DNA from 3 places in the Glutamicibacter sp. BSL13 genome. Region 1 is predicted to be linked to each of the others. Evidence: riboswitches for the same ligand, from Rfam matches in the RefSeq annotation. Region 1 holds a riboswitch; each other region holds the start of a gene.
The links. A riboswitch is a leader RNA that binds a small molecule or an ion and turns the genes downstream of it on or off. The one in region 1 is predicted to bind thiamine pyrophosphate.

Region 1 (10,408 bases):
GACCGCCATTGTCATCACCTTCGCAGTGACCGCGTTCCTGCTCGCGTTGATCTACCGGTCCTGGTCGCTGACCAACGCCGATACCGTGCGGGACGATGAAGAAGATATCCGCGTCTCCCAGGCCAGTGCCTACGACGAAGAAGAGGACGCTCCCGTGGAGGAAGACACCACCGAATTCGTCGATGAGGAAGGCCGACCGATCCGCGAGGGGGAGGAATAGATGCAACAGCTCATGTCCCTGGCCCCGCTGGCGGTCATCCTGCCGATCTTGGGCGCCGGCGCGACCTTCCTGGCCCGGCGCAAGGTGCGCTGGCAGCGGATCATCACCATCGGGGTGTTGTGCACCACGCTGTTGCTGGAGGTCGGGATGCTGGCGGCCACCTGGAACGGGCAGACCTACGCGATCACCATCGCCGGGTGGGACACCCCCACCGGCATAGCCCTGGTGGTGGACGGATTCAGCGCGTTCATGCTGCTGGTCTCCACCGTGGTGTCCCTGGCGGTGCTGCTGTTCGCCACCAGTCAGGGGATGGCCGACGGGGATGAGCACGGTCCGGTCTCGATTTTCCACCCGGCCTACCTGATCCTGCTGGCCGGGGTGTCCAACGCGTTCATGGCAGCGGACTTGTTCAACCTCTACGTGGGCTTCGAAATCTTCCTCACCGCCAGCTATGTGCTGCTCACCCTGGGCGGCACCGCCGAACGGATCCGCTCGGGCATCACCTATGTGGTGGTCTCCGTGGTCTCCTCGGTGCTGTTCCTGACCGCGATCGCGTTGATCTATGCGGCTACCGGCACGGTGAACATGGGGGACCTGGCGCTGAAGCTGGCCGACCTGGATTCGGGGACAAAGCTGATCCTGCACAGCTTCCTGCTGATCGCCTTTGGCATCAAGGCCGCCGTGTTCCCGCTCTCGCTGTGGCTGCCGGACTCCTACCCGACCGCCCCGGCCCCGGTGACCGCCGTGTTCGCCGGACTCTTGACCAAGGTGGGCGTGTACGCGATCGTGCGCACCGAGACGCTGCTGTTTCCGGGCGGGGAAGTGAACTCGGTGCTGCTGGTGGTCTCGGCGCTGACCATGGTGATCGGCATCTTCGGTGCGCTGGCCCAGTCGGACTTCAAGCGCATGCTCTCCTTCACGCTGACCAGCCACATCGGCTACCTGATCTTCGGGATCGCGGTCGGCACCGAAACCGCGATCGCCGCCACGATCTACTACGTGGGCCACCACATCATCGTGCAGACCTCCCTGTTCATGGTCGCCGGGCTGATTGAACGGCGAGCCGGCACCGCGAACATCACCGAACTGGGATCCCTGGCCCGCCTTTCCCCGGCATTGGCGGTGCTGTTCTTCATCCCGGCCATCAATCTGGGCGGCATCCCGCCATTCTCAGGGTTCCTGGGCAAGTTCGGGCTGCTGCACGCCGCGACCGAACAGGGCGGGGCACTGAACTGGGCGGTGATCGCCGCCGGGCTGCTGACCAGCCTGCTGACCCTGCTGGCCATCATCCGCGTCTGGGCCCGCGCCTTCTGGCGCCGGGCGGCCGAGGCGGAGGACCCGCAGGCGTCCTTGGTGGACCAGTCCAAGGAGATGACCGAACTGATCCAGTCCTCGGGCAATCAGGGGCCGATCCTGGGGGCCAGGCTCGCCCGGCAGATGGAGGCGAAGTTCCTGCCCTGGGGGATGCGCTACTCCACCGGGGCCCTGGTCGCCGCCGGGGTGGCGTTGACCGTGTTCGCCGGACCGCTCTTTGCCTTCTGTCAGAGGGTGGCCGCCGAGCTGCTGAGCCGGGCCCCCTACATCACCGCGGTTCTGCCGCCAGGCTAAAGGGGAAGGACACATGCCAAAACGTATTGACGAGCCACGCGACCAGCGCATCGCCGACGCGCTGGATGAGGCCTCGGGCCAGCGCAACCGCGCCACACTGCGCCAGGAGTGGCCGCTGCTGCTGTTCATGACCCTGGTCTGGGGCGCGCTGTGGCAGGACTTCACCCCCGGAACCCTAATCGTGGGGGCGCTGCTGTCCCTGCTGCTGGTCGCCCTGTTCCCGCTGCCCCCGGTGCGCCTGTCGGGGCGCATCAACCCGTGGTACTGCTTCCTGCTGCTCGGCTGGTTCATCATGCAGGTGGTGGCGGCCAGCCTGGAGGTTTCCTACCTGGCGCTTTTCCGGCGCCAGAAGACCCGCAGCTCCATCATCGCGGTGCGCCTGCACACCGACTCGGACCTGATCGTCACCACGGTCGGGCACGTGCTGACCCTGATCCCCGGATCGTTCGTGGTGGAGGTGGACCGGCGCAGCTCCACCCTGTACCTGCATTACCTCAACGCCTCCAACGCCATCAAGGTCGCCCGCTCCCGGGCGAAGATCCATGAAATCGAACGGCGGGTGATCATGGCCATCGGCAGCCACGACGAGTACGAGTACGTCAAGCAGGTGCGCAAGGACATCGCCCAGCGCGCCCGCCAGAAGGCCAAGGAGGCAAAGCGTTGAGCTACATCATCGTGGGAATCAGCGGAGTGCTGCTCTCGGTGGGTGCGGTGGCCTGCCTGATCCGGGTCGCCCGCGGACCCTCCATCCTGGACCGGGTGCTGGCCCTGGATGTGATGCTGCTGATCATCTCCGCCGCCCTGTGCCTGGAAATGTACCTGAACCGGCACACCAACCACATCCTGTTCGTGGTGATCGCCTGCGCCATCGGCTTCATCAGCTCGGTCACCGTCTCCCGGTTCGTTTCCGACCAGAGGAATGCGTGATGGATCAGTTCCTGGACATTGTGGCCGCCGGCTGCATGATCGTCGGCTCGCTGATGTCATTGATCGCCGGCATAGGCCTGTTGACCTTCCCCGACCTGCTCACCCGGATGCATGCGGCCACCAAGCCGCAGGTGCTTGGCTTCCTGCTGCTGTTCATCGGGCTGGCCATCCACCTGCGCTCCTGGCAGGTGGTGCCGGTGCTCGCCCTGGCCTGGGGCGTGCAGCTGCTGACCGCACCGGTCTCCGCGCACATGATTGGCCGTTCCGGGTACCGCACCAAGCACGTGAAGCGCGAAACGCTGTACAGCGACGAACTGCGCACCGTGGTGGAGAACGCCAGCCGCCAGAACAAGGACTAGCGCCACTGCCGGCACCACGAACAAGGGCCTCGAAGCACCGCATCACGGTGCTCCGAGGCCCTGCCTGTCCACGGCGCAAACGCCGGGGAACTACTTGTTCAGCTTGGCCAGCGCCTTGCGGGTGCCGCGGTCGGTGAGGACCTGGATGATTGCGGCCACCACGGAGGAGAAGACGGCGAACGCCAGGGCCTGGCGCATCGAGGCTTCGGCTTCGGCTTCCTGGCCGTGGCGCGGGGCGTCATTGCCGGTGAATCCCTTCCACAAGCGGTCCACCAGCTTGCTGCCGACAAACCCGGCTCCCAGGGAAATGCCGGTGGCGAGCAGCTTCATCATTGGTTTCATTCTTCGCGCTCCTGTTCGCATGGGGACTTCTCTTTCTATCGAAAGCATATCCTGAGCTATGGTGGCATCGCAGACATGGCATCGGGTGATCCACGGATCGCCGGCGCAATCTGCTGACAAGAAACGACAGGGGAGCGTCATACCGTCCCCGAGGCTCACCGCGCAGCAAACGCCGGTGGCCGGGACCGGTGGAAGACGCTGAGAGTGCGATAGATCGCAGACCCTCGAACCTGCTCCGGCTAGTACCGGCGAAGGAAGTCGAGAATCTCAGATGTGCGGCAGGGACAGCTCCCTGCGCATCCGCATGTGCTCCCCTCCTGAACCAGGAGGATGGAAGAAAATGGCAACAACCAAGCGAACCGGCGGCACCTCATGGAAGGTCGCGGACATCGTGATCGCCTCGGTCATCGCCGTGGCCTCGGGCGTGGTGTTCTGGGCGTGGAGCGCCAGTTACGGTTTCGTGACGCTGGCCTTCGCCGCGTTCCCGCCGGCCAGCGCGCTGCTCTCGGGCATGTGGCTGTTCCCCGCGGTCCTCGGGGCGCTGATCATTCGCAAGCCCGGTGCGGCACTGTACTGCGAACTGCTGGCCGCCATCATCGAGGCCCTGCTGGGCACCCACTGGGGACTGACGGTGCTGGTCTCCGGGCTGCTGCAGGGGCTGGGCGCCGAGCTGGTGTTCGCGCTCTTGCGTTACCGGGTGTGGAACCTGTCCGCCGCCATGCTGGCCGGTTTCTGCTCCGGCTTCCTCAGCGCCCTCAACGGTGCCTACATCACCGCCCACTTCGTGCACTATACCCCCGGGATGAAGCTGTTTCATGTGGCGGCGATGAGCGTCTCCGGGTTGCTGATCGCCGGGATCTGCTCGTTCTTCCTCACCCGCATGCTGGCCAACACCGGTGCCTTGGCCTCCCTGCCCAGCCGCCGGGCCCACCGGGAACCGGTGCTCACCCGCTCCCGCTAGGCGGCGCCTGGCCGCGGGAGCAAGAGCAATATGACGTCCGCCTCAAACCGGTCGCCGGTGCGGGTTCTGCCCGACCGGCATCCTGGGGTATGGTGGCAACGCAGACATAAACCGACAGGGGAGCGTCATACCAGCCCGCTGCCGTGCCGCCAGGCGCGTCACGGCAGGCGTAAGGGTAAAAGACGCTGAGAGTGCGATAGATCGCAGACCCTCGAACCTGCCCCGGCTAGTACCGGCGAAGGAAGTCGAGAATCTCAGGTATGCCCCCGGGGACGCGCCCCGGTTCGCATACATGCTCCCCTCCTGATTCAGGAGGATATTCAAGTGACAACAACACCGTTGCGGGCCAGCAGCTCGTGGAAGGTCGCCGACATCGTCGTCGCCTCGGTGATCGCCGTGGCTTCGGGCGTGGTGTTCTGGGGCTGGAACGCCGGTTACGGCTTCATTTCCCTGGCCTTTGTGGCCTTCCCGCCGGCTAGCGCCTTCGTGGCCGGGATGTGGCTCTTCCCGGCAGTGCTCGGGGCCCTGATCATCCGCAAGCCCGGCGCCGCCCTGTACTGTGAACTGCTGGCCGCGGTGATCTCCGCGCTGCTGGGCTCGCAGTGGGGCATCACCGTGCTGGTTTCCGGCATTGTCCAGGGGCTGGGCGCCGAGGTGGTGTTCGCGCTCTTCCGCTACCGGGTGTGGAGCCTTGGGGTGGCGATGCTGGCGGGGTTGGGCGCCGGACTGTTCGGTGCGCTAAGCGAGGCCTACCTGATGGCCTACTACGCGGAATACACCGCGAGCATGAAGCTTTTCCACGTGGCGGCGATGAGCCTCTCCGGCCTGGTGATTGCCGGCATCCTGTCCTACTTCGCCACCCGCGCGCTGGCGGCCACCGGGGCGCTTTCCGCGCTGCCCAGCCGCAGGGCGAACCGCGAACCGGTCTTTGGGCGGGCGAAGCAATGACCGCCGGCATCACGAACCACGCCGCGCTGCCCCAGCTGGAATCCGGTGCCCTGTCCGTGAGCGCGCGCGGGTTCGGCTGGAAGCACGCCGACCGGCAGCAACCGGCCCTGCACGCCCTGGATCTGGAGATTCCGGCCGGGCAGCGGGTGCTGCTGCTGGGACCCAGCGGCGCGGGCAAATCCACGCTGCTGCACGCCATGGCCGGGGTCCTGGATGTTACCGAGCTGGCCGGGTGCACCGGGCAGCTGCTGGTGGGGGAGCAGGACGCGTTCGGGCCGCGCCAGGGTGTGGGCCTGATGCAGCAGGACCCGGAAACCCAGATCGTGCAGGCCCGGGTGGAAGACGACGTGGCCTTCGGGGCGGAAAACCTCGGGGTGGACCCGCAGGAGATTTCCCGGCGCATTCCCCTGGCACTGGAGGCGGTCGGGTTGGGCCAGCTGGCGCCGGAACACCCCACCCAGCAGCTGTCCGGGGGACAGAAGCAGCGCCTGGCCCTGGCCGGGATCCTGGCCATGCGCCCGGGGCTGATGCTGCTGGATGAACCCACCGCCAACATTGACCCGGAGGGCGCGTTGGGGGTACGCGACGCGGTGCTCAACGCCGCCGAGCGCACGGCAGCGACCCTGATCGTGGTCGAGCACCGGGTGGAGACCTGGGTGGAACACGTGGACCGGGTGCTGGTGCTGGAGCCCGGCGGCGGGATCAGCCATGACGTGGCCCCGCAGGCGCTGCTGAGCGACCAGCCGCTGCGCCGGGAGCTGGCCGAGGCCGGGATCTGGGTGCCCGGCTACGTCCCGCACACCCGTACCCCACGCACCAGTCCGGGCGGTGGCCTGTTGCGGGCCAACGCGCTGCAGGCCAGGCGTTCAAAGAAGGCCCCGTTGACCGCGGCGGTGGACCTGGAACTGCCCGCCGGCGGCGCACTGGTGATCCGCGGCGCGAACGGGGTGGGCAAGTCGACCCTGGCGCTGACCCTGGGCGGGCTGCTGGAGCCGGCCAGCGGCCGGCTGCACGCCACTGAACTGTTGGCCGGTGAGGCGGGGGACAAGCCATTCCTCTGGCGGGCCGGGCAGTTGGTGGCCCGCATCGGCACGGTCTTCCAGGAGCCCGAACACCAGTTTGTCACCCAGAGCGTTGCCGACGAACTGGCCTACGGGCCGCGCCGGGCGAAGGGGGAACGGGATGGGCAGGACGGCACCGGGCTTGATGAACAGCAGATCGCCGAACGCACCGCCGCGCTGCTGACCCGGCTGCGGTTGGACCACCTGGCCGAGGCGAACCCGTACACGCTTTCCGGCGGGGAGAAGCGCCGGCTCTCGGTGGCCACGGTGTTGGCCGCCAGCCCGGATGTGCTGATCCTGGATGAGCCGACCTTCGGGCAGGACGCGAACACCTGGCGGGAGGTGGCCGAGCTGCTCATCGAGGTGATCGAGCAGGGCACCGCCGTGATCGCGGTGACCCATGACGGGCACTTCGCCCGGGCGTTGGGCGCCCGGGAACTTGAGCTGCAGGCCCCCGCCCCGCGGGCCGAGGCCCCCGGGCCGGACCCGCTGCTGGGATCCGCGGTGGGCGACAGCTGGCTGGCCCGGCGCAACCCGCTGGCGAAGCTGGCGGCGATCGTGGCCACCACCATCCCGCTGGTGGCCACCATTGACTGGGTCTCGGGCCTGGTGGTGATCACCGCGACCCTGCTGATGCTGCCGCTGGCGCGGCTGAGCATCCCACGTTTCCTGCTGCGCGCCTGGCCGCTGCTGCTGGCCGGGCTGACCGCCGCCTGGGGGATCAGCCTGGTCGGGGAGGATTCCGGGGCGCTGCTGCTGGACCTGGGGGTCTTCACCATCACCGAGGGCTCCCTGGCCGGCGGCATCGCCACCGGCATGCGCGCCATGGCGATGGCCGTGCCGATGGTGCTGCTGCTGAGCACCACCAACCCCTCCGACCTGGGCTCGGCCCTGTCCCAGCAGCTGCGCGTGCCGCACCGCTTCGTGCTCGGGGCGCTGGCCGGAATGCGGCTGCTGGGCCTGCTGGTGGAGGAGTTCACCACCTTGACCCTGGCCCGCCGGGCACGCGGGGTGGGGAACTTCGGGTCCCCGGCCCAGCGCCTGCGCGCGAACCTGGGGCAGGTGCTGGCCCTGCTGGTGCAGGCGATCCGCCGGGCCGGGCGACTGGCCATCACCATGGAAGCCAAGGGCTTCGGCGCCGGGCGGCGCAGCTGGTTGCGCACCCCGGACTTCGGGGGGCGTGACGTGCTGGTGATCGGTGCCGGGCTCGGGGTGGGGGCGCTGGCGGTGGCCGCCGCCGTGCTGGCCGGGACCTGGAGCCTGGTCTGGGGATAGCGCACCAAAAACGGGGGGAGCAGTCCATGGACTGCTCCCCCCGTTTTTGCGTGCTCGGTTAGGCCAGGTGATCGGCCAGTTCGCTCAGCTCCGCGTGCAGTTCGGCGTCGAAGCGCAGCGGCTTGGCGTCCAGCGAATTCACCGGGGTGAGCAGGCGCACCGAGGAAACCAGCCACAGTACGTCGGCCTGGTAGAGGTCCTCGGGACGCAGCGGACCATACCCCAACTCCCAGCCGGCCTCCGCGGCGGCAGCGAAGATCGCCGCCTGGGTGGTGCCCGGCAGGATCCCGGTTTCCAGCAGCGGGGTGAGCAGGCGCTTGGTCTGCCCATCTCGCTGGGCCATCAGCACGGTGGATGTCGGGCCCTCCAGCACCGCACCGTCGGAGGAGGTGAAGATGACATCATGGGCACCGTGGGCCCGCGCATAGCGCAGGGCCGCCATGTTCACCGCGTAGGACAGCGTCTTGGCTCCCATCAGCAGCCAGGGCGCGCGTTCGGCGATCTTCGAATCATAGCCGCGATCCAGCAGCAGCACGTCCACACCCGAATCCCGCTGGGCCTGGCCCAGCGTCGGGGCCGGGGTGACGGTCACCCAGCACAGGGCCGGGTCGCTGTCCGCGTCCCCGCGGGCGGCCACCAGCTTCACCACGGCCTCATCGGCCCCGCCGGTGGCATCAAAGTCCGCGATGGCGGTGTCAATGGCCGCACGCCACTGGATCTCGTCGGGGATCTCCAGGTCGCACAGCTGGGCCGAGGACTGCAGGCGGGCCAGGTGCGCGTCGATCTTGCGCACGCTCTGGTGCTTGTAGAGCATCGATTCGAAGATACCGTCACCACGGGAAACACCCTGGGCGGTCACGGGCAGTTGCGGCGCGTTAATGTCCGCCAGTCGACCGGCCGGATAGGACGGATCGAGGAAAACCAATGAACTCATAGGTACTAGATTATCGAATCCCGCCGGTGCTTCGGATAACTCGCCGCAACCGACACCGCCTTGAACCGGGGAATTGGGTAGTCTAGCGATAGGCAAAACGCACGATGACCGCGGGAAAGACGCCCCGGTGGAAAGCACGAGGGCAGGAGTTGGCCGCATGATGCTAGGTGAGAACTTCCTGCGGGAGCTGGGCCCGACGGTCTGGGCGCTGGCGGTGACCTTCGACATCGTGGTGCGTATCGTGATGATCGGAGTGGTTCCGGGCAACCGCCGGCCCACCACCGCCATGGCTTGGCTGCTGGCGATCTTCTTCATCCCGGTCGTGGGGCTGATCCTCTACCTGCTCTTTGCCAACCCGCGCCTCTCCCGCCGGCGCTTGGAGAAGCAGCGCCGCGCCAATGAGGCAATCCTGCAGGCCACCTCCCACATGGATTCGCCGGTCGAATTCCACAGTGATGAGGAATGGATTGAGTCCGCCGCGGTGCTCAACCGCACCCTGGGGGCGCTGCCGCTGGAGGGCGGGAACGAGGTGGAGGTGATCTCCGATTACCGTGCCTCGCTGGAGGCGATGCGCCAGGAGATCGACAAGGCCACGACATTCGTGCACATCCAGTTCTACATCATGGGCGATGACCCGGACTTCGTCGGCCCGGTCCTGGATTCCCTGGAGGCCGCGGTCAAGCGCGGGGTGGTGGTGCGCCTGCTGTTTGACCACCTGGGCACCGCCCGGGTGGCCGGGTACGGGCAGCTGAAGCGGCGGCTGAAGGATTCGGGCATCGAATGGAAGCGGATGCTGCCGGTGGCCCCGTTCCGGCGCCGCTGGCGCCGCCCGGATCTGCGCAATCACCGCAAGATCCTGGTGGTGGACGGGGAAGTGGCCTTCACCGGCAGCCAAAACCTGATCGAGCCGGGCTACAAGCGGCTCAGCTCGCACAAGGTGGGGCGTGAATGGGTGGAGCTGATGATCCAGGTGCGCGGCCCGCTGGTGCGTTCCCTGGACGTGGTCTTCGCCACCGACTGGTGGCAGGAGGCCGACACCGATGACGTGCTGCAGGACCTGACCGACGCCCGCTACCCGCTGCCAGCCAGCGATGTGCCGGGGGAGACCGTGGGCCAGGTGGTGCCCAGCGGGCCGGGGTATGAGGATGAGAACAACCTGCGCCTGTTCAACACGCTGATCTATTCGGCCTCCGAACGCCTGAAGATCACCAGCCCCTATTTTGTGCCCGATGATTCAATGCTCTACGCCATCACCACCGCGGCGCAGCGCGGCATTGAGGTGGATTTGTTCGTATGCGAGTCCGGGGACCAGTTCCTGGTGCACCACGCCCAGCAGTCCTATTACCAGGTGCTGCTGGAGGCCGGGGTGCGCATCTACCTGTACCCGGCCCCGATGGTGCTGCACGCCAAGTGCTTCACCGTCGATGACGAGGTCGCGGTCGTGGGATCCTCGAATATGGACATGCGATCCTTCAGCCTGAACATGGAGATCTCGGTCATGCTGCTCGGCGCGCAAACGGTGGATCAGGTCAACCAGGTGCAGGCCCACTACCGCAGCATCTCCAAGGAACTGACCCTGGAGGAGTGGGAGAAGCGTCCGCGGCTGCAGCGCTGGGTGGACAACGCCGCCCGGCTGACCGCCACCCTGCAGTAGGAGCGGCACCGCCCTTAGTACGGGAAGCGCGCCCCCAGGGCGCTGAGCACGCCCACCGACTTGGTGCGCACCTCATCCCATTCCTCCTGCGGATCCGAGTCCGCGGTAATCGCCCCGCC
Region 2 (10,408 bases), on a different contig from region 1:
TATCCGCTTCGGCGGCCATCATGCCCGCGGTCTATGCCGAGCTGTTCCCCACATCGGTTCGCACTATCGGTGTTGCCGCGCCATATGCCCTGTGCGTAGCTTTGTTCGGCGGGACAGCGGCATATCTCCAAGCAGCTCTGGATAGCTGGTTCGGTGAATATGGAGGAACGGTCTTCTCGATCTATTCGATTGTGCTGCTGCTGATATCGGCTCTAACGGCATGGGCCATTACTGAATCCCGCGGCAAGGAACTGACGGATTAGCCTGCGTCAAAAGTCCTAGCTGTGCCATCCGGTGCCGAAGCGCTCCTAGGCGCTAGGGCGTGGGGTCTGCTGAAGGTTTGGTTGATACTTCGACCGCATAACCTCGATAAGGTTGCGCTCAAACGAAGGAAGACCCCATGCCCAAGAATGTCTACACCGATGAGTTCAAGCGCGATGCCGTGGCGCTGGTGGAATCAGGGATTCCCCAGAAGCAGGTCTATCAGGATTTGGCGATCTCAGGACAGCGCTGCAGTCCTGGGTGCGCGATACTCGGTTCCATTCCCATGGAATGACACCGTCCACCGACCCGGAAGAACGCAAAGAAATGTCCCAGGCGTTCAAACGAATCCGGGAGCTGGAGATGGAGAACGAGGTGCTGCGCAAAGCAGCAGCGTACCTCTCCCAGCCGCATATCCGCTCCCCAAAATAATGGGCCCGCTCGTCCGTGAATTGATCGCCAGAACAGGCAGGAAACGTGTGCCTGTGGTGGTGACGTGCTTAGGTCCTGGGATTCAGTACCCAGGCGTATTACAAGTGGCTGAAATGTCCCGTCTCGGCGCGGGATGTTGAAGAGCAGGAGCTGACCGCGAAGCTGCGTGAGCTGCACGAAGACGACCCCGAAGGCGGGTACAGGGTACTGGCCGATGACCTAGAGGACCTGGGCTACCAGGTCTCCGAGCGCAGGGTGTGCCGGCTGTGCAACAAGGCGGGAATCAGCTCGGTGACCAGCAAGCGTCGGCGCAAGTGCACCCCGACTGGTCCGCCGGTGCATGATGACCTGGTGCAGCGGAATTTCACCGCCGAGCACTTCAACCAGCTGTGGCTGACCGACATCACGGAGCATCACACCGGTGAGGGCAAGCTATACCTGTGTGCGATCAAGGACGTGTTCAGCAACCGGATCGTGGGCTACTCGATGGACTCGCGGATGAAGGCCCAGCTGGCCGTCAACGCCCTGCAGATGGCGGTGGCGCACCGTGGACACCCACGTGGGGGTGCACAGCGACCGTGGCAGTCAATTCCGTTCCCGGAAATTCACCCAGGCCCTGGAAGCCCACGGGTTGGTCGGGTCGATGGGCCGGGTCGGTGCGGCCGGTGACAATGCGGCCATGGAATCGTTTTTCAGCCTGTTGCAGAAGAACGTGCTGGATCGTCGCTGGTGGACCACCCGCCAGCAACTGCGCCCGGCGATCGTGGGGTGGGTGGAGGGGAAGTATCACCGCAAACGCAAGCAACGCAGGCTGGGGAAACTGACTCCTGTCCAGTTCGAAGCTAGAATGATCGAGCCCGTCGCTCTGGCGGCATAAACCCCGGTGTCAACCAAACCTTCAGCAGACCCCAGCCGGTAGGCGATCTGGACTGGGCCCAGGCGCTTGCGCCAGCGCAGGGACACGATGTTCTTCACCACCGAAGTGGTGGTGCGGTTCGGGCTGGTGCGCGGCCTGCTGGGACGATCGTTCATTCCGTCCTTGCCGTGCTCGCGGTAGCGTTGCTCCCACCGCTTGGCTGTGGTCCAGGCGACCATGAATAGTTTCGCGGCGGCGGCCACGCTCCAGCCGTGCTCGACAATGAGCTGGGCCAGTCGCAAACGTGCTTTAGGGGTCAGCGCTGCGTTAGCGTGGGACATGAGGGCCTCCTGTTTGTGAAGCGGTTACTTAGACAGCTCCACTCCACATCAGGAGGCCTTCGTCATCCCATCAATTCATATCGTGTCGTCGCAGGAATTCAACCAACGTCCCTGGGCAGTACACCTAGGTCTGCCGTTTAGGCTCGGGTATCCAAGAGCATTTCGGATTCAGGCAGCGGCTCCGACAATCTGTGCGGGTCATGTTCGGTGCGCCAGTCCAGGGGGCCCGGGGTTTGGTTGTTATTCAAGGCCAATACCCCGGCCCCGCCGTAGCGGGCGTAGATCGTACCGAGCAGCACGGTGGTGGGGTTTTCCCGGCTCTGCTTTGCCGTTCACTATGGCGCTGGTGCGTGGCCCTGGCAACTGCTGACTCACGGGCTACACATCAGCGCGCTCAACGCGCGCTAAAGAATCTCCTTACGGGAAATCGCAGTGACGCGAGCACGAGGCAGCTTGGCCACTATCAAGTCCTTTCGAACAATCCGTTCACAGGGGAATTTAGGACTTTACACCGCAGTGTTTGGGCCGAGCGGCACTGATCTCCAACGAATCATAAACGCCTCCATGCCAGTTCAGCCCTTCTTTCATCACCAAAGTCAACACATGACACAGCTAATGGAACGCTCAAGCAAAATTTCCATTCTTCAGCCTTGATGTTCACGGTAGCCGTGGAATAGTGCGAGGTAGGGCGGCGCTATGGAGAGTCACGTCGGTGGCCGAGGTGAGCCGCCCCATCTTGTATCCCCGCTCGGCAGCGCGCAGACTCGAGGTGCCGGCCCAAGCGCGGTGGGCCGGGCCAGTGCGGCACCGCCACCCGATACCCGCGCATGATTCGAAAGGAGCCGGCAGATGTCGAAGCACCAGAGGCAGAAGTACCCGCGCCCCGGACGAGGCGAGGGGGCTCCGGGCGGCGCGGATCTGTTCGTCCTGCAGGTGCTTGAGCGCGCCGAGCAGGCCGGGGCGAAGGCCGGGCGCAAAGCGGTGAGGAAGGCCCTGAAGTACGCCGACACCCCTGGCTTCGAGTTGAGTCCAGAGCAGCGGGAGCAGCTTAGGGCGGCCGCCGCACGTGCCGGGGCCGCCGCGGCCCTGCTCGAAGCCCGCAACTTGCTGCACGGGTCCGCGCTCCACGCACCCCACAGTGAAGGGGAGCCCGCCGAGGCGCCGGTCGCCACCGCCCCCGAATCCGACCAGCCCCGTGTGGCGCCGGCGCAGGGCAAGGGCCAGCACGTGCTGGAGATCCGCCGGAGCGAGCAGTTGAGCCCGCAAATGCTCCGGATCATCGCCGGAGCACCACAGCTGGACGGTTTCCAGCCCAACACGAAGGCCGACCAATATGTGAAGGTCTACTTCGCCGACCCCCAGCTGGGCCTTGAACCGCCCTATGACATTAAGGCGCTGCGGCAGCACCTGCCCCGCCACCTGGTGCCCCGCTCCCGCTCCTACACCATCCGGTGGGTGGACCGCGCCGCGCAGGAACTGGCCATCGACTTCGTGCTGCATGATCAACCCGGTTCGGCCGGGGAGTGGGCGCAGGCCGCGCGCCCCGGGGACCGGCTGGTGATCTCGGCGGCCCGCGGCAAGTTCAGCCCGGACCCGGACTCGCGGTACTTCGTCCTCGGCGCCGATGAAACCGCGATCCCAGCGGTGTCCCGCGCCCTTGCCGCCCTGCCCGAGACGGCGCAGGGCGTGGCCCTGCTGGAGGTGGCCGGGCCGCAGGGCGAACTGCAGATCCCCCACCCTGCGGGAGTGGAGCTGCGCTGGCTGCACCGCAATGGACAGCCTCCGGGCACCACCGACCTGCTGGCCGAAGCTTTCCTAAAGCTGCCCACTCCCCCGCCACAGAGCACGGTGATCGCCCACGGCGAGCGCTCTGCCGCCAAGGCGATCTCCCGCATCGTCGCTGGCTGGGGCCTGGACAAGAAGCGGGTGCACGTCTCCTCCTACTGGACGCTACGGACCCGATCGCGTTGAACCGGCCCCGGCCGCTATCTGGGCTGGTTAGCTTCTTCGCGGGGCCAGGACGATGCGGGCAGGCCCAGTCCCAGATGCCCGCGCAGGGTCGAGGAGGAGTACGCGGTGCGGAAAAGTCCCCTGCGCTGCAGTTCGGGGATCACCAGGTCCACGAAATCCTCGATGCCGGCGGGCAGAGTGGGCGGCATCAGGTTGAAGCCGTCCGCCGCCCCGCAGTCCAGCCACTGCTCCATCTCATCGGCAATGGACTGCGGGGTACCGATCATGGTGGCGTGTCCGCCTCCGGCGGCCAGCAGCCCCAGCAGTTCGCGCACCGTGGGCTGGTGCACGGCGATCAGCCGCTGGATCGTGGCATAGCGTCCCTTCGGTCCGGTGAAGCTGTGCAGTGGCGGCAGTTCGGGCACCGGGGCATCCAGGTCCCACCCGGAGGTGTCCTGCTGCACGAAGACGCCCAGCTGCTTAAGCGCGTCACCGGTGGGCAGCAGCTCGTTCAGCCGGCGCTGCTTGGCCCGGGCTTCCTCATGCGTGCGCCCCACGTAGGTCACCAGCCCCGGCATGATCGCCACCGCTTCCGGGTCGCGTCCGGCCGCGGCGATCCGGGAGCGCAGGTCGGTACCGTACTCCAGGGCCATCTGCCGATCGGCAGCCACCGCGTACACGGCCTCGGCATATTTCGCGGCCAGCTCCCGACCCTGCGGGGAGGAGCCGGCCTGGAACAACACCGGGGCCCACTGCGGGCCGCCGGGAACGTTCAGGGGGCCACGCACCGTGAAGTGCTCCCCCACGTGTTCGATGGGCTGCAGAAGTTCCGGGTTGGCGAAGTCCCCGTCCCGGCTGGCCTGTATGGCCTGGGCCGGGAAGGAATCCCACAGTCGGCGCACCACCTGAATGAACTCATCGGCTCGCGCATATCGGGTGTCATGGTCCCCCAGCCCGGGCATCGAATGGTTCTGCGCCTCGGCATCCCACATGCTGGTGACCACGTTGACCCCGGCCCGCCCGCCGGAGAGGTGGTTCAGGCTGGCCAGCATTCTGGCGGCATGGAATGGGGAGTAGAAGCTGGAGGAGACAGTACACACCAAGCCAATGTGCTCGGTGTGCTGGCTCAACGCCGAGAGCAGGGTCAGCGGCTCGTAGAACCAGGTGGGTCCGGCCTTTGCGGCCTGCGGGGAGACGGATTGGCCGTCGGCCAGGAACACCGCGTCCAGCAGCCCGCGCTCTGCGGTCTGCGCCAGCTGCGTGTAGTACCTGGTGTCGCCCAGGCGTTCGGCAGCGGAGTCCGGGTCTCGCCAGGCAGCCTGGTGGTGGCCGGCACCGTAGATGAACAGGTTCAGTTTCAATTGCTTGGGGCTCATCCCTTGACCAGTCCCCCATCCACGATCAGGTTCTGTCCGGTCACGCCGCGGGCCCAGGGGGAGGCGAAGAACAGGACGGCGTCCGCCAGTTCGGCCGGGCTGGTGACCTTGCGCAGCGGTGTGCCGGAGGCGATGAAGTCAAAGACCTCTTCCGGGGTGGCCGCGGAGGCGTCGGTCGTGCGCAGCAGTCCGCCCGAGACCATGTTCACGGTGATCCCCTCGGGTCCCAGGTCATCGGCGAAGGTGCGGGTCAGCGACAGCAGTGCCGCCTTGGTGGCCGTGTAGTCGTGGTACGGGACCACCGGATGCTGGAAGAGGTTCGTGCCGATATTGATGATCCGTCCAAAACCGGCTTTGCGCATGTTCGGCAGCACGGCCTGGATTGCGGCGACCGGGGCCAGCACCGACCCGGTGAACTGTTTGCTCAAATCGGCCGCGCTGAGTTCGCCAGCCTTGGGCCGGGCGTCCCCGTTGAAGGAGAAGTCGACCAGCGCGTTGTTGACCAGCGTGGTCAGCGGCTTGCCGAAGTGCTCTTCGGCCTGGCGGACCAGGTTTTTCAGCTGCCCGGCTTCACGCACATCAGCCTGTACGGCCAGGGCCTGTTCGGGGTAGCGGGCAGCCAGATCGTTGGCGGCCTGCCCCGAGGAGTGGTAGTTGAGGACCACGTTCGCTCCGGCGTCCAGGAAGGCGGTGCTGATGGCCGCGCCCAGCCCGCGCGCGGCCCCGGTGACCAACACCTGCTGCTCTGCCAGGGGCAGAGCACTGTTGCTGGTTTCGACGGTGGTGGTTTGTGTATTCATGGTGTTCGAACTCCTTGAATGTGGGTCAAGGCGAACGGAACCCGGTGTGGATACGCCGCAGCCACTCAAAGGTGCGGGGCATCGTGGAATCCAGGACATTCCCTTCGCCAGTACTAACTGGTGCAGGTTCGACGGGTGTTTTCTCAGCCGCTGCGGCGGCACCCCGTGTCACTAAGCCCATTCCTACCACATCCAGCGACCAGGCGCCGACTTGGAGACTTTTTGACCCGGACAATGCCAAGGCCGCGCCGTTGCCGTTACGAAAACGGACGGGACCGGACTCCTTGTCGCTTTGCCGGAACCGGCCTACGGTGAGGATATGGACACGGTAAATGACAAGGGCAAGGACCCCTACGCACCAGAAAACATCGACACCGGCGAAGTGTCACCCGAGCAGCTGAAGAAGTGGCGTGATGAGGGCGGGGCATCGCACACCCGTCCGGGCCAGGACGAGGATCCGGGAACCGCGACCAACTAGCGCGGTCTGCGTCACGGACACCACATAAAGGTGCCCCGGCGGTTCGGGCGATAGTGTCGCCCCGAAGCGATAAGGTGCTGGCTGTACACCACAGGCAGCACCTTATTTTTGGTGCGCCCACTGCATCGAAGGGAACCTTCTACCGCATGCGCAGCCCGCGTCGTTTCATCACCCTGGCCCTCTTGCTTGGCTCACTGTCACTGACCTCATGCTCGGCCGGGACGCTCAGCGATTTCAACCCCGACGCCGCTCCAGGGCAAACGCAGTCACAAGCCCCCTCCACCGGCGGCCCCATCACCGAAGAGCAAAGCCTTGAGTTCGCAGAATCGCTGGCGTTGCTTGAGGAAATCGACGTCAAGGGCCGCGCCCCGAAGACCGGGTACTCGCGCGAGGAATTCAGCAAGGGCTGGAAGGACCCCGACCGCAACGGGTGCGACGCGCGCAATGACATTCTCGCCCGGGACCTGAAGGACGTGGAATACCGGGAGGGACGCATTGAATGCGTGGTGCTCAGCGGCGTACTTGATGACCCCTACACCGGCAAGAGCATCTCCTTTGTGCGCGGGCAGGGAACCAGCAGCGCGGTGCAGATCGACCATGTGGTGGCGCTTTCGGATGCCTGGCAGAAGGGCGCCCAGCAGTGGGACGCCGAAACCCGCCTGAACTTTGCCAACGACCCGCTGAACCTGATGGCTGTGGATGGCCCGACCAATGCATCCAAGGGCGACAAGGACGCGGCAACGTGGCTGCCGCCCAACCGCTCCTTCCGGTGCAGCTACGTTTCCCGTCAGACGCAGGTGAAGGCGAAATATGACGCGTGGATGACAAAGGCCGAACAGGCGGCCATTGAGAAGATCCTGCGCAGCTGCCTCTAACCGCGCACACCCCCGGCTCACGGCGGTGAACCGGTTTTTCCTAGGTTTACCCTGCTCCCCGAGGCGCCGCTTCATCCCACTGCGGTAGGTGAGCAGGCACATCTAGTCCTTTCGGAGGATTCCTTCGGACAACCATTTGTGCAATTATTGTAATTACAGTCATTGGTTTTTCACGGGACAGCGTGGTCTACGGAACAAGGGATGCGTGATGCGGAGATGAAGATGCGGCTTCTGGGGGTTGCGCTTTTGGTGTGCGGTGCCGCGGTCTTCATCTTTGCCCTCAACGTCCAGCATCGTGAGTTGGCCTACGGCCTGCTTACCGGGGCATACCTGCTCTTCGTGCTGGCCGTATGCACGCTGGTCGGACGAATCGTGGGAGCCTCGCGGGTGGGGCCACCCAGCGGCGAATGATCCGCATGCCCCCGTTGCGGATCTGCACCGAAGCCGGCCACGATCACACGGTGAACGTGAAAGATCTGCTTGATAGTCAAACTATGGCGCGGATTTCGCGATGAGAGCCGCCCAGGCCGACCCGCTGCGGGAGGGCCGTGTGAAGCGAGGCCACGTGAACGGCCCCCGACATCAACCCCACACTTCATCAAAAAGTATCGACAGGTTCACTCCCGTGGGATAAACATGTGACGATCACTTGTTTACCTCTAGGGGATTTTCCATGTCTACCTCCAGACGCCTGCCCAGGGTCGGTTTCACTGCCCTGGCGTCCTTTTCGCTCATTGCCTCCGGCGCCGTTGGCGCGCAGGCAGCGCCCACCGAGCCAAGTCCGGCCAAGGAAGTAGAGCTCAACCTGCTGAGCATCAATGACTTCCACGGACGCATCCAGGCCGAGGGCGAATCTGCCGGAGCTGCAGTACTGGCCGGAGCGGTCGCAAAATATCGGCAGGAGAATGCGAATACCCTCTTTGTCTCGGCCGGCGACAACATCGGTGCCTCCACGTTCGCCTCCGCTTCACAGCAGGATGCGCCCACGATTGACGCGCTCGGCGCCGCCGGGTTGGACCTGTCGGTGGTGGGCAACCACGAATTCGATCGCGGCTTCCAGGACCTGCAGGAGCGTGTAATCCCCCGCTACGGCACGAAGTCCGAAGCCGAAGGAGCCGAGGGGGCGGACTATGCCCTCGGCGCGAACGTATACGAGAAGGGCACCAGCAAGCCGGCCCTCAGGGAGTACACAATCCGCGAAGTAGACGGTGTATCGGTCGGGTTCATCGGCACGGTCACCGCGGACACGGCCACGCTGGTTAGCCCCAGCGGGATCAGCGACCTCACCTTCGGCGACCAGCTCGAGGCCGCCAACCGGGTGGCAGAGAAGCTGAGCGACGGCGACAAGAAGAACGGTGAAGCCGACGTGCTGGTGCTGCTGACCCACGACGGATCCGAAAGCACGGCCTGTGACACGATTGCCAAGGAATCAACGGATTATGGGCAGCTGATCCGCAATGCCGATGAGCACATCGACGCCATCATTTCCGGACACACCCATAAGCCCTACCACTGCTCAGTGCCAATCGCGGGCACTGACCAAACCCGGCCGGTGATCCAGGCGCATCAGTACGGCACCACCCTGGGCGAAATCTCCCTGAGCATTGATGCCAGCGACGGCACGGTCACGCAGTCGGACACCAAGCTTGTCCCCTTGGCTGCCGAAGGCAGCTCGGCTTTCAAGCCAAACGCTGCCGTCACAGAGATTGTTGACAAGGCCGTTGCCGAATCCGAAGAAGTAGGCCAGCAGGAAATCGGCGCCATCAGCGCCGACATCCTGCGCGGCGGCGAACCGGCAGGTGATGACCGCGGCGTGGAATCCACCCTGGGTAACACCATCGCCGATGTCCACTTGTGGGCGACCTCCAACGAGGACTTCGGCGGGGCCCCGGCACAAATCGCCTTCATGAACCCCGGTGGTCTGCGCGCTGATCTGCTGTACGGCCAAAACGGCATCGTCACCTACAAGGCCGCCGCGGACGTACAGCCCTTCGCCAACACGCTGATCACCATGGACATGACCGGCGCCCAGCTGTATGAAGTGCTCGAACAGCAATGGCAGCCGGAAGGAGCTTCCCGTGAAAAGCTGCACCTGGGGATCTCCGAAGGACTGAGCTACACCTACGTGGAGGACGCGGCCCGCGGTGAGCACATCACGTCGGTGAGTTTCAACGGAAAGCCCGTCGCCGAGTCTGACACGTTTCGGGTCGCCGCCAACGCGTTCCTGGCCTCCGGCGGGGATAACTTCACGGCCTTCGCCGAAGCCAAGGACCATGCCGACAGCGGCCAGGTGGACCTGGACGCCACGGTGAACTACTTCAAGTCCCACGACGTCGTGGATCCAGCGCCGCTGGGCCGCGCCGTGCAGGCGGGCACCGAATGGGCCACCGTGAGCCTCTCCTCGCCCACCCTCGCTCCTGGCGCCACCCTGGAGGTGGCGGTTTCCGATTTGGAGCCCGGGGCGAAGATCTCGGCCAGCGCCTTCGACGGGGAGGTTGAAGTTCAGGACATCGCCGCGGCCGATGGCGCCGGCTCCACCTCCTTCCAGCTGACCGCCCCTCAAAAGCTGAAGGAAGGCCAGTACCAGTTGGTGATCTCGCAGGTGGGCCGGGAGGACATTTCCGTGCCGCTCACGGTAGCTGTCGAGGCACCCACCACGCCGAGCACGGAACCCAGCCCGCAGCCGAGCGCCTCGCCCACGGCGTCCCCGTCGGCGTCGCCGTCGCCGACCCAGTCAACCCAAAGCCCCGCGCCGCCACGCCCGGACGCTTCCCAGTCACCGGCACCCGATCATCAGGATCTGGCCGACACGGGCTTCGCGTACTCGAGCATCGGCATCGTTGCCGCGGTCATCCTGGTCGTTGGGCTGCTCATGGTGCTGCTGCGTCGCCGGGGCAACACCCACTAGAGGCCGAGAGCCCAGGGAGACAAGGTGAAGATTAACGTCAAAAGCACCGCCAGCGGCGGTGCTTTTGACGTGTCGACGCCCTGACCCCGGCCGGGGAAGCGGGGTCGCTCAGCGGCAGAAACTAGTCGATC
Region 3 (10,408 bases), on a different contig from region 1:
GCTCCGCGGCGTCATTGGACAGGTAACGGGTGGCGAAGTTGTCGGTCCCGTCCAGCACCAGGTCGTGGGCGGCGAACAGTTCCACCGCATTGTGCCGGGTGAGCTTGTCCACGACGGCGGTGAGGTTGGCCTGCGGGTCCAGGCGCAGCGCGGCCTGGCGCGCCGACTCCGCCTTCGCCCGGCCCAGGTCCTGGTGCCGGTGGATCACCTGGCGCTGCAGGTTGGAGGCTTCCACCACGTCATCATCGATGACGCTTAGCTGCCCCACCCCGGCGGCGACCAGGTAGTTGATGATGGGGGCGCCCAGTCCCCCGGCCCCCACCACCAGCACCCTGGCGTTGCGGATCCGGCGCTGGCCCTCGGGCCCGACCCCGGGCAGCGTCAGGTGCCGGGAGTAGCGGGCCAGCTGGTCCGGCGTCAGTTCGGGGCCCGGGGCCACCAGCGGTTCCAACGGGCTCATGAGAACTGTCCCGCCAGGCTTTGCATGGTGCCCTCGACCGGGGAGGAGGCCAGGGCCAAGTCCCGTTTGGGGATGCGCCCGGCCAGCCGGGCGGCCCGTCCGGCGCTGACCGCGTCCCGCATGGCCGTGGCCATCAGCGGGGCGTTGTGCGCCCGGGTTACCGCGCTGGCCAGCAGCACCGCCTCACAGCCCAGTTCCATGGCCAGGGCCGCGTCCGAGGCGGTGCCCACCCCGGCATCCAGGATCACCGGGACGCTGGCCCGGTTCACGATGGTGGCGATGTTGTGCGGGTTCAGGATGCCCAGCCCGGAACCGATCGGGGCGCCGGCCGGCATGATCGCCGCGACTCCCACATCATCCAGTCGCTGGGCCAGGGCCGGGTCGTCATTGGTGTAGGCAAAGACCTGGAACCCGTCGGCCACCAGCTGTTCGGCGGCGGTAAACAGTTCGATCGGATCCGGCAGCAGGGTGTGCTCGTCGGCGATCACCTCCAGCTTGATCCAGTCCGTTTCCAGGGCCTCGCGCGCCAGCCTGGCGGTGAGCACCGCATCGCGGGCGGTGTAGCAGCCGGCGGTGTTCGGCAACGTCAGCACGCCCAGGCGCTGGAGCATGGCGAACACCGAATCCCCACCGGCTGCGGCATAGTGCCTGATGGCCACGGTGGTGACCTCGGTGCCCGAGGCGACCAGGGCCTCTTCCAGGGTGCTTAGGGAGGTCGCTCCCCCGGTGCCCATCACCAGGCGGGAGCGCAGTTGTGCCCCGGCAATGCTGAAGACATCTTCGGGCGTGTGGGGTGCTTCGTTGCTCTGGGTCATCTTCCTCATCCTCCCTGTGCGGCGGTGACCAGGTCTATGCGCGCCCCGGGCGCCACCGTGTGGCTGGCCCAGGCGCTGCGCGGAATTACGTCCCCGTCGATGGCGAGGGCGATTCCCAGCCGGGAGCCGTCCACGGCCAGGCCTTGTTCGTTGATGAGCTTTTTGGTGTGCCCGGCGACGATGTCACGCACGGTGGCCCCGTCGGGCAGGTTCAGTCTCTGGCCGTTGAGCTGCACCTCGATCTCGGTGATTTCAGGCATTGCGTCTCGTGCCTCTCTTTCTGGTTGCTTTGGCTTTGTCTGGTGGCGCTCACCGGGGTGGCGGGCGGCGCCGGATGTCTGGGGTTGCCCGGGTTCGGGGCCGGCTGCGCGGCGGACAGGACCGCCTGATCGGGTGACCGGGATCAGTGGCTGGTGCTGCTGGCCGCGACCGGAAAGCGGTGCAGCCCCAACAGCCCACGGTGCGTCCCCGGGTCGGCGCCCAGCAGCAGGTCACTGGCGATCCGGGCGCCCAGGGGTGCCAGCAGGACGCCGTGGCGGAAGAACCCGTTGCTCACCACCGTGTGCGCGTCCACCCGGTCGATGATGGGCCGGTCATCGGGGGTGCCGGGCCGGGGCCGGGCGATCACCTCACGCAGGGAGGCGTCCATGATCCCGGGCACCAGGCGCCGGGCATCATCCAGCAGGGTGTACAGCGCCTCCACACTGACCAGGTCGTTGCCGTCCTCGCGGCTGCTGGCGCCAAGCACGATGCTGCCGTCGCTGCGCGGCACCAGGTACACGTTGCGCCGGTGCACCACCCCGCGCACCGTGTGGGTGAGCAGCGGGTGTAGGTGGGCCGGCAAGTGCAGGCGCAGGATGTCGCCGTGCACCGCCCGCAACGGCAGCCGCGGGGTGCCGGGCACCTGTCCCAGGCCCGTGGCCAGCAGCACCTGGTCCGCCTCCAGCACCCGCCCGGTCTGGGTGTGCACCCGCGCCGTGGCGCCGCAGTGCTCCACTTCGCTGACCTGCTCCCGGATCAGGTCCTGCCCAAAATGCTCGATGAGGATGCCGGTCAGCGAGCGCGGATCGACCTGGTGGTCCTCGGGGAATACCAGGGCTCCGGCGATGTTCCCGGCCAGGGCCGGTTCCCTGCGCCGCGCCTGGGAGCCCAGCAACATTTGGGTGGGCAACCCCAGCCGGTGGCGGACCTCCTCCAGCTCCGCCAGCGCCTGGCGGTCGGCGGCCTCGGCGGCGACGACCATGGTCGGGTTTTGCCGGTACGCCACCGTCGCACCGGTGGCCTGCTGCACGCGCGCCACCAGTTCCGGGTAGAGCTGCGCCGAGTCGGCCATCATCTGGTGCAGCCGGTCCTGTCCCCAGACGATTTCCGCGGCCGGGGCCAGCATGCCCGCCGCCGCATGGCTGGCGCCCCCGGCGGGGTCAGGGTCGCAGAGCGTGACGCGCACCCCGCGGCTGCGCAGTTCAAAAGCGGTACATAGTCCGGCGATCCCGGCACCAACGATCACGACATGCATCAGGGCACTTTCCTTCCTACGGCGGCATGACCCGCATCAGGTGTGGCGGTCGGCACGAAGCCCTCTCAGCCCGGATCAACAGATCGCGCAGGCTCCCGCGGAGTTAGAAGGATTATAGGCATGGTGCAGCTCACAAACACCAATTGCATGACGGCCGGTCCCGCCGGCGGGCCGCCGCACACACAACCCGTGGTTCACTGGGAGGCATGAACGCATCCGGCACCACTCACAACGCGCAGTCCTACCCCCGGCTCCTGGAGCGCAGCGACCCGTTGGCCCAAGAGCTGCTGGCCCTGGAAGAGCAGTTGCTCTCACCAGCGGTCCGGGGGGATGCGCAGCAGCTGGCTGTGCTGCTGCACGAGATGTTTGAGGAGGTGGGGGTCTCGGGCCGGCACTACACGAAGGACGAGATCATCGCGCTGTTGGCCACCCAAACGCGCACCGATAATCCCCCGGCCGCCCTGCACGCCCCGAGCCTGTTGGCCTTGTCCGAGCATCAGGTGCTGCTGCGCTGGCAGAGCACCGGGGTGCGTACCGCCCACCGTAGTTCCCTGTGGCAGTTGGAGCGGGGACGCTGGCAGCTGCTGTACCACCAGGGCACCGCCAGTGCCGTTGGCGCGCAGCAGCAGTCGACCCCGGCGCCACGCCCGGCCCCAGCCCCGGCAGGACTGGAAGCGACGAGGGCGCGTCTGCGCCCGCTGCGCCCCACCGACGCCCCGGCGGTGTTGGCCGCGTTCACCTCGGATGCGCAGATGAAGCGCCAGGGATCGGTAAGAACCCTGGATGAAGCCCACGCCTACATCGACCGGCTGCTGGCGTCCCCGCAGGAGCAGCGCCCCTACGCCATCGACGTGGACGGGACGCTGGTGGGCCTAGTGTGCGCGAGCCTGGACCGGGCCAACACGCTGGGCTGGTTCTGGTACTGGGTGGCCGCCGGATACCGCGGCCGGCAGCTGGCCAGCCGGGCCGCGGCCACCGTGGCTGATCACCTGCTCAGCAGTGGCGGCGTGCACCGGCTGGAACTGGGGGCGCGGGCGAACAATCCCGCGTCCCTGCGGGTGGCCCGGGCCGCTGGCTTCATCCAGGAGGGTGTGGAACGCGAAAAGTTCGTCATGGACGGCACCCGGGTGGATGTGCTGACCTTTGGACGGCTGCGCAGCGACCCGTTCCCGGCCATCGCCGCCCTGGAGCTGGAACCGGCTCCGGGCGAGGCATAGCTGCGCTGTATCCGCGGTTGGCCCCAAGCCGGGGTGCGCGGCCCGGAAAGGCGGGGGCGCCACCGGCATCAGCCGGCGGCGCCCCCCTCGCGTTCCTAGTTTTCGACCCGCGTGCTGGTCACCGGCGTGCCCAATTCCACGGTGCGTGAGACCGTGCAGTACTTGTCGTGTGAAAGCTTGATGATCCGGTCAACCATTCCAGCGGCCTTGCGCCCCTCCTCGGTGTCCGGGAACTTCAGGTCGAAGGACATGGAAATGTCCTTCATGCGGCTGGCCCCATCCTCGGTCACCTTGTATCCGGCGGCCTCCACCTTGAAGGTCTCCGGTTCACTGCGCCGGGTGGTGGCCACATCAACGTCAATTGACGAGCAGCCGGCAATGGCGGCCAGCAGCAATTCGACCGGGCTGAGCAGCCCCTCGCCCTGCCCGAATTCGATGCTGGCTCCGGTTTCGGTGCTGGTGGCGCGGTATTGGCGGCTGGTGGTGCGTTCGACGGTTACCGCACGTAATTCTCGTTTCTCTTCACTCATGACTCCATCCTGCCACTGTCCCCGCTGGGGTCGGAACCGGAAACGGCAAGCCGCAGCACCGTACCGTGGGGTACACCGTCCGTGGTTTCCGCCGGTGCGAACCCCACCGCGCGCAGGAACGCCGCGACGGCATGCTCCGGCTGACCCACCTCGACCTGCAGCTCAAAGCTGAGCGCTTGTGCGTGGCCGATAAGTGCCCGGCCCACGCCACGGCGGCGGTGCTCGTGGTGCACCCAGAGCAGGCAAAGCCGCGCCCCCTCCAGGGCCAGGGATCCAACAACCTGCCCCTCGCGCTCGGCCACCACCACGCGGGCGTTGCCCAGGTAGACGGCCTCCAGCGCCTGGGCCAGCCGATCCATGTCGGCGGCAGAGACCAACTCGCGTCCGGTTGCAGCCGAAGCCCGCCAAATCTCCAACAGCCCCGGCACCTCGTCCACCGTTGCGATCTCGCGTGTACTGATCATCGCTGCCCCTCCTGTTGCTGCCACCGCTTAACTTCTCCCAGCCAGTGCCGTACCGCGCACACCACCGCGGCCGGTTGTTCCACATGGACGTTGTGTCCGGCCCGCTCAATGACGTGGTGGCTCATCATTGGGTAGCGGCGCTGCAAGAGCCGGGCGTCCTGACTGCCCACAATATGGTCTTGCGCGCCGCTGATCACAACGACCGGGACCCTGAGCTGGGTCATGCGCCGCACGGGGACCGGGTCAAGGTCATAGCGCTTGGCCAGGCGCGCCATGGCCCGCAGGTTCGCGGATTCCGTTCCGGGCAGGATCTGGGCGGCGAAGCGCCGCCATGTTGCCTCGTTCTGCAGAACTGTCATGGTCCGAAAGTTTTCACGTGCCGGCAGAGGCAGGCGGGCCAGCAGCTGGGGATCTTCTTCCAGCACGGTGCGTGGCGGCAGGGTGCGCTCTTCGGTGCGCGGAAAGACCACCGGGGCCAGCAGCCCGAGCCCGAGGATGCGCTCCTGCATCCGGTCAGCCAGTTCCTGACAGAGCAGCCCGCCCATTGACTGCCCGAACGCCACGAACCGGCGCCGCCCCAAATGACGGTGTACCCAGTCCTCCAGCCAGTCGGCCAGCTCGGGCAGACCTCCCGGGGAGTGCAGGGGCGGGGTCGCGCCGTATCCGGGCAAATCCAGGTAGTGCCGGCGGAAAGCCGGTTCGGCGGCAAAGGCTTGATCCAGCATCAGCAGGTTTCGGTGATCCAGCCCGTTGCCGTGCACGATGACCAGCTCAGGTTCCTGCCCCGCCCCCTGCCCGAAGGTCGCCCCTGGCGGCCTACCCGGCATGGAGTCCAGCGGGCTCAGCTGCCTGGTTGTCTTCTTGGACTTTTCGGGCCACCGCCCACGCCAGCAGGCTTTGGCCGAGTACGTAGGTTGAGATGATCCAAAACCCGGAAACCGGGATTTGAAGATCGGTGAAGGAACGAAACGCGATCATCGCGTCGGAGGCGAGGAAGCTCGCCGCACCGGCACCAGCCAGCGGGCCCAGCCCGGTAGCAAGCACGGCCATGGTGCTCAGGGAGATTCCGTAAAGCAGCACCGGGAGCAGGAACTGGCCGGCCTGTGGTGCGCATCGCACGACCAAACCGGCCAGCGCCAGGACGTAGGGCGCCAAACCCCATGGCCGGCACAGCAGCGAGGTCGCCCGGTAGGGCCAGAAGGCGGCGATGTAGGTGCCCTGTGCGGCCAGGAAGGACAGGACCAGTGCGAGAAATCCGGGTTCTGCCCTCACAAAGCGTGGGATGGTGTCCCCCAACCAGGAAAAGACCAGTGCCGCGCTCACCAGCGGCACCAATCGGTGCTGGTGACCGCCGGTGGCGGCATGAAAGGCGGCAGCCAGGGCAGGCATCAGCAGTATTTGGGTCGCATCGGCCAGCAACCCGTCGGGTTCAAAGAACTGCACCCCCAGGTGCAGTGCGCTGCATAGACCAAGCGCACCAACACCAACCCAGACTCCCGGTGCGAGCCGTGAAGCTGCGGAACCCGAACCTGACCGGCCGCGAACACCGTCGCAAAGCCGGTGCTTCCCGGAAATTTCCCCGCACCCAAAGCTGCGCGATCCCACCCAGCGCGGCACGGATTCCTGGTACTCACGGTAGGCCTGGGGGTGAATTTTCTCCAGGGCCCGTTCCTCGGCCGGGATCTGTTTTCGGTCCAGCCACACCCACAGCCCGGCAGCCGGCAGCAGCCCCCAGGGGTTTTGGCGCCATAGTGCATGAGCGGTGACCACACCGGTTAGTCCCAGATACATCGGGTTTCTGGTGAACGCGTTGACCCCGTCGGTGACCAAGACGCTGGATTCCTCCGGCTGGGCGGGATCCAGGGTGGTTCCGGACTGTCGAAACCTTGCCACCGCGGCACCGGCTACGGCTGCTGCGCAGGCGGCCAGCCCAGTCGCCGCGATCTTCATGGTGCGGCTGGGCTGGGACGAGCGCGGCAGCAACCGCTGCGCAGCCACTGCCAGACCGGCGGCCACGGGAGGTATCAGACGGGGCACGTGAGGTAGGTCCATGTCCCTCATCCTACTTCGGTGACGAGGCACCCCAATAGATCCCCGGGTAAATAACTAGTGACTAGTCAGCACGCAAAATTCGTTGCCGGACGGATCCTGGTAGACCCGCCAGGGCAGTTCTCCCCAGTCTGGGTGCAGTTCCCTGCCGCCCTTCTGACCAATCACGCCCGCCAGGACTGCAGGATCCTCTCCAGGATCCAACCGGATATCCAGGTGCCAGCGGTTCTTCTGCTCCCCCTTGGGCTGTGATTCGGCTGCGAACTCCAGCGTCGGGCCGCGGCCGGATGGGTGCCGCAGTTGGTCGTGCGCTGAATTCGCCGGCCGTTTCCATCCGGTCAGATACGCCCAGAACTCAGCATCGCGCCCCGGCTGGGCCGAGGCCAGCACCACCGTTTCCAAGCCGCCGCGGCTGTTGTCTCTTGCCTCCGATGGTTCAATCGAAAAAGGGTTTCCCTCCGGATCTAGAAACCACCGGGCGGCTGGCTGCCCGATTGCATGACCCGGTGCCTGGGCTGGGGTGCTTGGCTTCCCACCCCGGTGAAGAATCCACTGTTCGGCCTGGGCGCCAGTCCCGGGCCACACAGCGCAGACATGCATTCGTGGCCGCGCGAGCGGTGCCTCGGCAACCGGCTGGAAGCACAGGTCCAGGTAGGCGTCGTCGGCGAATCTCGTACGGGTCTCGAAGCCCGATGGCGAGTCCGTCAGCTGTTCTGCCTGCAGCAGCTCTTGCCAAAATCTGCCCAGCCGCTGGGGATCGTGTGCGTCGATCACGATATTTTCCAAGAACATGAGCTCACCCTACTCCCCCGATCTTCAGCAAGACAGGGCCACCTTGGGCGCTCAGCCGGCTGCTGGTCACTAATACCCCAGGCCCGGATTGCGCGGGCCGGGAGGGGTGTCCTCCACAAATGCCAAGGAGCCAAGGTGTCTGCGGCGCACACCACCTTGGCTCCTGCTGATGAGCACAACGCTCTAGGCTTTGGACCAGATTCTCGTGTTCAGGTTGAAGTCTTCGACCAGGGACAAAAAGGCGACCAGGTCCTCATAGATGGCCTTGGCTACTGCGTAGCCTCCGTCGTTCTTCTTATCGACCTGAAAACTGAAGCGGTCCTCGTCAAGCACGACCGCGAAATACATCCACGAGCCACGAAACGACACGGCGATGTGTTCGGAGTTCATCCGCGCAGCCGCATCGCTGATGGCCAGCATCAGTTGCGGGGTGATCAAATAGCGCGCTTCGGTTTGGTCGGTGGTCCAGCCAACGAAGCGTTCGGTGATGCCGGGATCCTCCAACGTCATCGGCGCCAGACCGGTTTTCGCGGCACTTTCCTCGGTGAAGTTCCGGATGGCCAGGTCGACCGGCCGGCGCGGCAGCAAATAGGTTCTGGAGGTGAACTCCTTGTGAAAGTCCGCCGCGAAGACGATCATCGACGGACCCATCTTCTCGACCGAGCTTTCGAACTGCGCGTATTTTTCCTTCACGGTCTTTCTGACCGAGGCGGGAACCAAACTCAACAGGGAGGAGTTCTGCAATGGGTCGCTTTGGTGCAGTTTCCAGTCACGTCCGTATTGCTCCCGGAGTCTACGCTCTCGAGTTCTGCGGGCCTGACGCTCGAGCCGCTGCTGGGCCTCTTCGCTGAGCTCGACCTTGGAACTCTGCCATTTGACGTCCGAGAGCATGAACTGGGTTTGCCCCAGAGTTCCGATGATGAAATCCTCCTGCGGGGCCCTGGCATCCCGAATGAATCCGGCGTTGCTCAGGACGCTGACCGGCATCGATCCCTCCGGCGTGTATTTGGCGCTCAGACCCGCTTCCGAGCCGGTCACTGAAGAAACCCGCAACTGTTGCACCAGCTGCTCGACCATCGGTGCCACCACTTCTTGGGCGTGTTCTTCCGAAGCTGCCTCGAAATGCCTAATGCCGTAAATAACCGAGGGCGCGGCGAGCACGATCGCCAGGACGAATGCAATCATGCCTACGAGCCCGTCGCCGATGAACATGGAGCCCAGGGCCACAACGAACAGCAGCAGAGCGATGATGATCGGGATCATCAACAGTAGGCTCTTGCCTCCCCAGCGCCCCATCCACGCGGTTCGTTGAGAGAGATCCCCTGCCGACTCCTGCACCGTGGCCCAGACCGTTTCGAAGTCCGGAACTGAAATTCGAGTTTGCTCGCTCATGACTCAAGAAACCCTTCCAGGTCGTACTGGTTGTGCTTGCGCTGATCCGAGAGCTCAAACAGGTCGTGCCCACCAAATCCCAAAAGCCTGGCAATAATCACCGTCGGGAAGACCTGGCGCGACGTGTTGTAGTCCGTTGCTGCCCGGTTGTACACCCGGCGAGCTGCCTGCAACCGTTCCTCGGTCTCGTTGATGGTGCGTTGCAACAGTTCCACGTTCTGCGTGGTTTTCATCTCTGGATAGTTTTCCAGTGACGCCAGGGCTCCCGGCCCGGAGCCCAGCCCCTGAGGCTTCCCTGCCTCCGCGACGATTTTTTGCTGTGCGTCATCCATTGCGGTGTTTAGTTCCGTTTTTTCTGAAACACTCAGCTGCTCGATGGTGCGACCGGTGCGCAGTGACGTGCTCCCCAAGATGAGGTCCACTTCTTTCTTTACCACTCCAGCGACCGCGTCGGCTTGCGCCTTGATCTGATCAAACCTGTTTTCCAACGCAATATCGATCCCTTGCAGGGATTCTGTGGAGGAGTTTCTCTTCGTCACCAGCCGGTTGTAGACGGCAATGGCCCATCCGATGATGAGAAGCACCAGGACTCCGATGATGATCGCCGGAGCCCAGGAAGCGAGTGATGAGTTGCCCATTAAATCACATCCTTAATAAATCCATCCATAGTGGCAAAACTTCCCAATACGCTACCAAACAAGCACAGGGACTTCAGGAAGATGACGTGACCGCAACGACCCCGTGACCTCCGGGCGTTGAAGCTCCCAGCGGATCCGGGTGCTTTGGAATAAGAGCCGAAGGGGCGGCAGCAATGGCGCGTCGCCAATCCCTGCCAAGTCAGAGAGTTAGTACTTCCATTGGCTTGTTTCTCTGGCGACAGGTTCAAAGGAGCGGGCCTCGGGGTCTGTGCCGTTTGATGATGCCGCCATGGCCACCCAAATGACAACTACGCCGTGCACGTCGAGAGCATGAAGCTCGTTCTTCAGTACAACTGCGGACAATGCGCGCAAAAAAGCGGCCACCCATTCCAGAATGGAATGTGTGGCCGCTTCTCCTCACGGAAAGGGCCTTGATTCAGGCAATTCCCCGTCCGATCGACGCTGGCGTAAGCAGGGCCGATCAGCGAAAGGTTGTTCGGGGGGTACGGCTACCGGACCCACTTGGTCAGGGCGT

Region 2: linked by a shared signal. The riboswitch ahead of RCJ92_RS04000 (3-oxoacyl-ACP reductase) and the one ahead of RCJ92_RS04280 (ECF transporter S component) in region 1 are both predicted to bind thiamine pyrophosphate.
Region 3: linked by a shared signal. The riboswitch ahead of thiO (glycine oxidase ThiO) and the one ahead of RCJ92_RS04280 (ECF transporter S component) in region 1 are both predicted to bind thiamine pyrophosphate.

The regions. Positions count from the first base shown of each region.
Region 1 is NZ_JAVGCZ010000014.1:26,804-37,211, forward strand. It holds gene RCJ92_RS04245 (Na(+)/H(+) antiporter subunit C) at 1-220, shown strand, start outside; gene RCJ92_RS04250 (Na+/H+ antiporter subunit D) at 221-1,828, shown strand; gene RCJ92_RS04255 (Na+/H+ antiporter subunit E) at 1,842-2,492, shown strand; gene RCJ92_RS04260 (monovalent cation/H+ antiporter complex subunit F) at 2,489-2,755, shown strand; gene mnhG (monovalent cation/H(+) antiporter subunit G) at 2,755-3,114, shown strand; gene RCJ92_RS04270 (DUF4235 domain-containing protein) at 3,205-3,447, opposite strand; TPP riboswitch at 3,575-3,730, shown strand; gene RCJ92_RS04275 (ECF transporter S component) at 3,797-4,417, shown strand; TPP riboswitch at 4,524-4,678, shown strand; gene RCJ92_RS04280 (ECF transporter S component) at 4,742-5,365, shown strand; gene RCJ92_RS04285 (ATP-binding cassette domain-containing protein) at 5,362-7,701, shown strand; gene RCJ92_RS04290 (aminodeoxychorismate lyase) at 7,760-8,635, opposite strand; gene cls (cardiolipin synthase) at 8,796-10,289, shown strand; gene RCJ92_RS04300 (chorismate-binding protein) at 10,304-10,408, opposite strand, start outside.
Region 2 is NZ_JAVGCZ010000013.1:23,570-33,977, reverse strand. It holds gene RCJ92_RS04025 (MFS transporter) at 1-263, shown strand, start outside; partial or broken gene RCJ92_RS04020 (IS3 family transposase) at 401-1,570, shown strand; partial or broken gene RCJ92_RS04015 (helix-turn-helix domain-containing protein) at 1,603-1,890, opposite strand; gene RCJ92_RS04010 (siderophore-interacting protein) at 2,740-3,861, shown strand; gene RCJ92_RS04005 (LLM class flavin-dependent oxidoreductase) at 3,876-5,216, opposite strand; gene RCJ92_RS04000 (3-oxoacyl-ACP reductase) at 5,213-6,016, opposite strand; TPP riboswitch at 6,098-6,192, opposite strand; gene RCJ92_RS03995 (hypothetical protein) at 6,336-6,494, shown strand; gene RCJ92_RS03990 (HNH endonuclease family protein) at 6,641-7,369, shown strand; gene RCJ92_RS03985 (hypothetical protein) at 7,571-7,780, shown strand; gene RCJ92_RS03980 (5'-nucleotidase C-terminal domain-containing protein) at 8,043-10,277, shown strand; gene RCJ92_RS03975 (antibiotic biosynthesis monooxygenase) at 10,399-10,408, opposite strand, start outside.
Region 3 is NZ_JAVGCZ010000006.1:23,234-33,641, reverse strand. It holds gene RCJ92_RS01960 (ThiF family adenylyltransferase) at 1-460, opposite strand, end outside; gene RCJ92_RS01955 (thiazole synthase) at 457-1,275, opposite strand; gene thiS (sulfur carrier protein ThiS) at 1,281-1,535, opposite strand; gene thiO (glycine oxidase ThiO) at 1,679-2,791, opposite strand; TPP riboswitch at 2,788-2,900, opposite strand; gene RCJ92_RS01940 (GNAT family N-acetyltransferase) at 2,998-4,008, shown strand; gene RCJ92_RS01935 (OsmC family protein) at 4,104-4,538, opposite strand; gene RCJ92_RS01930 (GNAT family N-acetyltransferase) at 4,535-5,002, opposite strand; gene RCJ92_RS01925 (alpha/beta fold hydrolase) at 4,999-5,829, opposite strand; gene RCJ92_RS01920 (lysoplasmalogenase family protein) at 5,819-7,054, opposite strand; gene RCJ92_RS01915 (VOC family protein) at 7,109-7,843, opposite strand; gene RCJ92_RS01910 (DUF3137 domain-containing protein) at 8,027-9,235, opposite strand; gene RCJ92_RS01905 (LemA family protein) at 9,232-9,873, opposite strand; gene RCJ92_RS01900 (isocitrate lyase/PEP mutase family protein) at 10,383-10,408, opposite strand, start outside.